Regions from separate parts of the Citricoccus sp. NR2 genome, predicted to be linked through region 2. Evidence: riboswitches for the same ligand, from Rfam matches in the RefSeq annotation. Region 2 holds a riboswitch; the other holds the start of a gene.
What was found. Region 2 has a riboswitch for glycine ahead of O1A05_RS02010 (DUF5058 family protein). Riboswitches for the same ligand answer to the same signal wherever they lie in the genome.
Positions count from the first base shown of each region.

Region 1: linked by a shared signal. The riboswitch ahead of gcvP (aminomethyl-transferring glycine dehydrogenase) and the one ahead of O1A05_RS02010 (DUF5058 family protein) in region 2 are both predicted to bind glycine.

Region 1 is NZ_CP115154.1:2,979,187-2,983,065, forward strand. Features, by position in the region: gene gcvP (aminomethyl-transferring glycine dehydrogenase) at 1-1,680, opposite strand, end outside; glycine riboswitch at 1,882-1,980, opposite strand; gene O1A05_RS14015 (inositol monophosphatase family protein) at 2,051-2,956, opposite strand; gene O1A05_RS14020 (hypothetical protein) at 3,100-3,879, shown strand, end outside.
Region 2 is NZ_CP115154.1:431,303-435,181, forward strand. Features, by position in the region: gene O1A05_RS02005 (hypothetical protein) at 1-568, opposite strand, end outside; gene O1A05_RS02010 (DUF5058 family protein) at 607-1,356, opposite strand; glycine riboswitch at 1,498-1,591, opposite strand; gene O1A05_RS02015 (hypothetical protein) at 1,769-2,122, opposite strand; gene fbaA (class II fructose-bisphosphate aldolase) at 2,138-3,160, opposite strand; gene O1A05_RS02025 (alpha/beta fold hydrolase) at 3,366-3,879, shown strand, end outside.

The DNA of each region.
Region 1 (3,879 bases), 770 kb from region 2:
ACCGGTGATCGCCACCAGCTTGGCTTCCAGATCGTCGATCAGCTCGCGCCAGCCCTGCGCCTGGGATGCCGGAACGTAGGGGTGGATAGACGCGAACTCGGGCCAGGTAATGGATTCCATCTCCACGGCGGAGTTCAGCTTCATGGTGCATGAGCCCAGCGGGATCATGGTGCGGTCCAGGGCGAGGTCACGGTCCGAGAGGGTGCGCAGGTAGCGCATCATCTGGGTCTCGGAGGTGATGGAGTGAAAGATCGGGTGGGTGAGGTAGTCCGAGGTGCGGCGCAACGCCTCCGGAATCGCGGAAGACTCGCCGTCGGACTCCCCTGCCGCCAGCTCCACACCGAAGACGTCGGCCAGCGTGGACAGGTGCGCCTCGGTGGTGGTTTCGTCCGCGGAGATGCCGATGCGGTCTGCGGCGAAGCGGCGCACGTTGATGCCGGCGGCTTCGGCGTCGTCGAAGACCTGCTGTGCGGAGGTCTCATCCTTCAGCTCGACGACGATCGTGTCAAAGAAGCTCTGCGAGGCCAGCGTGTATCCGCCCGTGGTCAGCGTGGCGGCCAGACGGCTGACCTGTCGGTGGGCGTGCTGTGCGATCCGCTTCAGGCCGGAGGGGCCGTGGTACACGGCGTAGAGTCCGGCGCAGATGGCCAGCAGTGCCTGGGCGGTGCAGATGTTGGAGGTGGCCTTCTCGCGGCGGATGTGCTGCTCGCGTGTCTGCAGGGCCAGGCGATAAGCCGGACGGCCCACGTCATCGGTGGAGACACCCACCAAGCGACCGGGCATGGAGCGCTCCAGGCCCTTGGACACAGCCATGTAGGCGGCGTGCGGGCCACCATAGAACAGCGGCACACCGAAGCGCTGGGTGGAGCCCACCGCAATATCGGCGCCCTGCTCCCCCGGTGCCTGAATCAGGGTCAGGGCCAGCAGGTCGGCGATCACGGTGATCATGCCGCCGAGTCCCTTCACCTGGGCGAAGAGTGCGGTGTGGTCCACCAGGGAGCCGTCATTGGCGGGCTGCTGGACGACGATGCCGCACAGTCCCACGTCGTTGATCTCGGTCAGCAGCTCGTCGCTGAGCCCGACAGACAGATCGACCACGCGGGTCTGGGCTTCCACCGCCCGGGAGCGGGTCTCGATGACGGCGAGGTTCTGTGGGAACGTGTTGGCGTCCACCAGGATCAGCCCATCGGCCTTGCGCTTGTTGGCGCGGCGCATCATCAGCACGGCTTCAGCAGCGGCGGAGGCTTCATCGAGCAGGGAGGCGTTGGCGATGGGCAGGGCGGTCAGGTCCATCACCATGGTTTGGAAGTTCAGCAGGGCTTCGAGGCGCCCCTGGGAGATTTCCGGCTGGTACGGAGTGTACGCCGTGTACCACGCCGGGTTTTCCACCACATTGCGACGGATCACGGCGGGCGTGACGGTGTCGTAGAAGCCCTGCCCGATCATCTGGGTGCGCTGGATGTTGCGGGAGGCCATCCGGCGCAGCTCGCCGAGGACCTCGGTCTCATTCGCGGCCGGCAGGTCCAGGGGTGTGCTCTGGCGGATGGACTTCGGAATGGCGGTGTCGATGAGCGCCTCGAGGCTGTCGTAGCCGAGGGTCTGCAACATCATGGTCGCGTCATCGGGTGTGGGACCGATATGGCGGTCGGTGAACGGGGCCGAAGGCACGGTCTGAGTCATGATCGAAACTCTCCAGGGATCTGTCGGATCGGTTGCAACGGTGCGTACGACGACGAGGCCACGCCGTCTCAGCGAGTCACTGATCCTCCCCACCCTGTTGAATAACCTGAGAGTTTGACCGGGTCGCGTGTTTACGCAGGACCGGCTTGCACCGTCGGTGAGTCGTGTCCGTTTCCGAACGCAACTGCTTTTCAGAGGTGCCTCGTGATGGCGGTACGGAGACCTGAGAGTTTCCCGGGGAGGGGTTGCTCCTTCGGTGCCCGCCCCTGGTGTGGTGCGGAGCTCTCCCACCATCCGTCAGCGGCGCGGTTGTCGAATGTGAGGTTCGACAACCCCTTCCAGAGTACCCGAAATCCGGGTGCGTGGTCTCTCAGGCGTGCGGATGGCCGGGTGCGTGCGGCATCTCGGCCAACGGACGACCAATGTCCCCGGCGATCATCCAATCGGGAGTCTCGCTCGATTCCGGCCACTGAGGGCGGCGTACGGGCACACCGGCTTCTTCAGCAATGAGTGCCCCGGCCGCCCAGTCATACTCCTGCGTCCCGTACTCGGCATAAGCGTCCAAGGTGCCGTCGGCCACCATGCACAAATCCAGCGCCGCCGAGCCGATCCGGCGCAAGTCTCCGAATTCTGCCAGCAACTCCGAGAGGACCCCGATCTGGAAGCGGCGCCGTTCCGCGTCGTAGCCGAATCCGCTGGCCAACAGTCGACCGGACCGTCCCAGAATCGGCCCGCTCAAAAGCTGCGGCTCAGCCGGGTGGCTGGCAATGCCCACCATCTCATCGGCGCCTGGAGTCTCGGCGATACCGAACGCGCCGTTGCCCCGAGAGGCGTACCAGATCCGTCCCAGGGCTGGAGCGACGACGGCGCCGGCCAGCCAGTCCCCGTCCGGTCCAGCAACGGCCACGGACGTGCAATAGTGCGGGACTCCCCGAATGAAGTTCGTGGTCCCGTCCAGGGGGTCGATCGACCATCGATAACCGGTCGGATTCTCCGGACGCGTCGAGCCGTATTCCTCGCCGTAGATTTCGTCGTTCGGCCGGTATCCGGTAATAACCCTGCGCACGCTCTCTTCGGCCTGGCGGTCGAAATCTGTCACCCAGTCCGAGCCCGACGACTTGGTCTCCGCGCCCAGGTCAGATTGCTGCAGGGGCAGCACCGTACGCGGTCGCGACGCGAGCACGTCGGCCCCGGCGCGCGCCGCGGCCCGCGCCACCGTCAGCAGCGTGGACAGTGCCGGTGTGTTGGCAGTTGGGGCGTCGGAAGACGGAGTCATGGCTGAGTTCCTCCAGAACAGGGCGAAAACGGGCAGGATGTGCAATATCGCCATCCACTTCGTGGCTCAGTCTACTGATCTCAAGGCATCCAGTTCGGAGTGACCGTTGAGCGCAGATAGCTGGTGTACCAGCGAATGCCTAGATGGAAGGCATTCTGACGTCGTCGAACGCCTACCTGAAGACAGGTTCCGGCGTGGCACAAGCTGGTTCTGAGGCTGCTGCGAATTCTGGCCGGTGGATCAAGCTCACCAAAGATTCCTCACAGAATCTGAAACTCGGCACTGCGATGAAAGGCTCCTCAGACGGACTCAGTCGAGCCATCGTGACCGGAGACAAGGGCAAGATCACGAATATTCTCGAATACGTGAATCCCAGTTCCGCAGGACCTATCCTCACCAACCCGGCGATTCTTTCTGGGGCCGCAGGAATCATGGCGCAGTTTGCCATGCAACAAACGATGGACGAGATCACCGACTATCTACAGACCATCGACGAGAAGGTTGACGATATTCTGCGGGCTCAGAAGGACGCCCAGATTTCTCAACTGATCGGTGTCGGCTCGACCGTGGACAGTGTCATGACGCAGCGCGAACACACGAATCGTGTGTCGGATGTCATGTGGTCCAAGGTCCAAGGTGCTTCAGAGACGGTTGCAACGGTCCAGGGATATGCGTTGCGCCAACTCGATGCTTTAGCCGAGAAGCTAGAAAAGAAACAACACCGCGTCGGAGAATTAGCGGATGTCGCAAGTACAGCGACCGGTTCCGTTGAAGAATGGCTGGCCATTCTTGCTCGTTGCTTTCAACTCTACGATGCCCTAGCCATCTTGGAACTAGACCGAGTCATGGATGCAGAACCGGCAGAGCTTGAAAGCTACCGCAAGGGACTCAAAGCCGCACGGGATCGACGTCGCACACAGATC
Region 2 (3,879 bases):
AGGCGATCACGGTGGTGCGTGGCGCCTTCTGCGAAACGATCGCCTGGATCAGCACCCCGCCGAGCACCGACGGCACGATGAACGACTGGATGACGCCGATGACGTCGGTCGGGATGATGCTGACCACCCAGGTGCCCAGAATGCCCACGAAAATCAACAGCGAGAGCAAGTGCACGACGACGGCGCCGCTGATCGCCATCAGCGCGGCGAGCTCACCTCGCCGAGTGCCGGCTTTCGCGCCCACGGTGGTCTGCGCCATCATCGCTGCGGGCAGCAGCTTGTTGGAGATGTTGCCGATCATGAACACCTGGTACATGGCGGACTGGCCCAGGATCGGAAAGTAGGTCAGCGGCTCCACGATCCACAGCACACCGAACACCGCGGCCACCGCGAGGAACGCGGTGAGAATGCGGGTGGTGTTGAGATCGAGTCCGGCGAAGAACACCAGGTACAGCGGAGCCGACAGCGAGACCATCAGCCCGATGATCATCGTGATCCGGCCCCAGCGGGCGGTGGTGCGATCGAAGGTGGCCAGCGCGGGGCTGGACTGTTCAGCGGAGAGTGTCATGGGGAATCATCCTTGAGAAGTTCAGGGAGCCGGCGGGCTCAGGCCGCGGGGAACCACTGGAGCTGGGTGCTGGTGTAGGCCATGGCCAAACCGGCGATGATGGCGAAGCCGAGGGACCATTCGCGGATCCAGCGCCGATGCAGGCGGGCAGAGAGGAACAGGCAGATACCCACCACCAGAGCAGAGGTGATGAAGGCGATCACGTGCGTGCCCGACTTGGGCAGCTCCGCGAATCCGAGGCTGAAGAAGGCGCCCAGCAGCGCCGCTCCCGGGATAATGGTCATCACCAGCGGGCTGACCTGGCGCATCTTGCTGTCGCCGCGCTTGAGGATCGGGGTGAGGATCAGGGTGCTCAGAATCCACATGGCCCCGCCGAGGCTCATGGCAGTGAACGCGACGGCGAACACTTCCTGGGTGTAGGTCGGCCCGCCGAGCTCCGCGCCCATGGTGCCGGCCGCAATGGCGGCGGCACCGGTCTCAAAGGAGACGGAGCCGATGAGGCCGATGCGCATCAGGGTGGCCGGGGTGCCGAAGATGGCCAGCAGGGCGACCGCGACCAGCGCTACTGCCAGGGAGGGGCCGATCGAGGTGATCGCGCCGGTGCGGAAGGAGGTGCGCAGATCGGCCGAGGACATCCCGACCTCGGGGGCGACTTTGCGTGCGGCGCGCACGTAGATCAGGGTCTGGACGATGATCACGGCGAAGACGCCGAAGGCCAGCACCCACAGCAAGGGCGTATTGGCCAGCGCCAGCACATTCGTCGAATCGGCGTTCGTGGCAAGGGTCATGGGAGGCTCTTCCGTGTTCGGAGAATATGAACAAGAACGTTGCGAGCCCCTCTGTTGCTAACCTGAGAGATTGGCGGCTGAGGATGGGCCGCTTGCCCCGTCGGTGAGACGCGTTCAACGCGCCTGCTCTCCAGAGTCCGCACGGTCGCTACTGTCCGGGTGCCTGAGAGTTTTTCGGGCAATTGCTCCTTCGGCGCCCCTGCTCAACAGCAGGGATCTCTCCAGCAGCGATGTGGCGGATTGATGATCAGCATACACCGAATTATGGCGTGCGTCACACAATTATTTTTCCGCTGATAATCCGTACCACACCAGCGGATACCCTCGTTGGCGCAAAATCCAAGATAAACAGCGAGGTCGAGAGCCCGTGACGAGCCCCCGACCTCGAGAATCTATTATTTCAGCGCAATGTTCAGCGGACGTCAGGATCCTGTTTCTTGGTCTCGGCAGAGAGCTCCTCGGCACGGCGCAGCCAGTCGTCATGCTTCTGCGCCTGGTCGTCGCGCTTCTGCGCACGGATCTCGAGACGTTCGAGCCGGGCCTCCAGCTCGGCACGGACGTTATCGTCCCCACCAGCACCAGCCTCGATCGCTCCGGAACCGACCTGGGATTCCAGTTTCTTGACGCGCTTCTTCAGCTTCTCCAGCTCTTCGGAGGAACCGCTTCCCGGTAGATCACGGCCGGTCAGCGTTCCGACCACCATCGTGATACCCCAGACGATGATCGCCACAATGGCGATCCAGGCAAACCAAGGAATCATGCCCATCGTCGATCCACCTACTTACTTGATGCTCTTGCCGGCCGAGCCCAGGTTCTGGCACGCCTCGACGATGCGTGCAGCCATAGACTCTTCGGCCTTGGCACCCCAGGTGCGCGGATCGTAGAGTTTCTTGTTGCCGACTTCGCCGTCGACCTTCAGCACACCGTCGTAGTGGGTAAACATGTGCGCCACCACCGGACGGGTGAAGGCGTACTGGGTATCGGTGTCGATGTTCATCTTGATCACACCGTAGGAGACGGCGTCGGCGATTTCCTGCTCGGTGGAGCCGGAGCCGCCGTGGAAGACCAGGTCGAAGGGGCGATCCTTGCCCAGCTTGGCACCGACCTCGCGCTGGATCTCGTCGAGGATCTCCGGGCGCAGCTTCACGTTGCCGGGCTTGTAGACGCCGTGCACGTTGCCGAAGGTCAGCGCGGTCAGGTAGCGGCCGTTTTCGCCGGAACCGAGGGCCTCCACCGTGGCCATGCCGTCCGCCACCGAGGTGTAGAGCTTGTCGTTGATTTCGTTGGCCACTCCGTCTTCTTCGCCGCCGACCACGCCGATCTCGACTTCGAGAATCTGGTGGTTGTCACGGGTGCGGGCCAGCAGATCCTGGCCGATGCGCAGGTTCTCTTCCAGCGTCTCGGCCGAACCATCCCACATGTGCGAGTTGAAGAACGGGTCGCGGCCAGCCTTGACCTCGGCCGCGGAGGCCTCAAGCAACGGCATGACGAAGCCGTCGAGCTTATCCTTGGGGCAGTGGTCGGTGTGCAGGGCAATGTTGACGTCGTAACTCTTGGCCACTTCGCGGGCGAAGGCCACCATGGCCAGTGAGCCGATGACCATGTCCTTCACAGACGAACCGGAGAAGTACTGCGCGCCACCGGTGGAGGCCTGGATGATGCCGTCCGAACCGGCCTCGGCGAAACCACGGATCGCCGCGTTGAGGGTCTGGGAGCTGGTGACATTCACCGCCGGATACGCATAACCGCCGTTCTTGGCGGAATCGATCATCTCTGCGTACTTGTCCGGGGAAGCGATAGGCATGGAGGTCTCCTTGATCAGATCGTCGACGATTCCTTGTCAGTCTATCCAGAGGAGCCCTCAATGTAGACCGCTCCGGTGTCCGCGACGCCAGATCCAGATACCCGATACCGAACGACGCAGGTAGACGCGAACGTGACTTGTCGGTAGCGTCGGGGACATTGTGTCGTGAGCTGCGTCACATCTACGCCGGAGAAGAGGTTCCCTGATGCCCCCACACATCCAGCACTCTGCCCGCACGAACAGACGCGCCCGCTGGCGCACACTGGCCGGAACGGCGGCAGCCTTCGCGCTGATCGCCACCGCGCTGCCCACCGCACAAGCGGATGAGGTTGTCTCCGACACAGAGGCGCCCCAGGATGCCACGGCTCCTCAGCCGGACGCCGCAGCACCGGCCCAGCCAGCACCTCAGATGCTCGACACCGATGGCCCTGACGCCCTGCCGTCCGCGTTCTATGCGCAGCCGGAGACCCTGCCCGCCTCACCCGGCGAGCTGATTCGCCAGGAAGACGCCGACTTCTTCCTGGGCCCGACTCGCGCCGTCCGGCTGGGTTCGTCCGCCACACGCATCATGTACTCGTCCACCACCTCCCACGGCGAGCTGGTCGGCGTCACCGGCACCGTGCTCGAATCCAAGAGCAGCTGGCAGGGAGAGGGCCCGCGCCCGCTCGTCACGTACGCCGTCGGCACCCAGGGCGCAGCCAATCAGTGTGCCCCCAGCG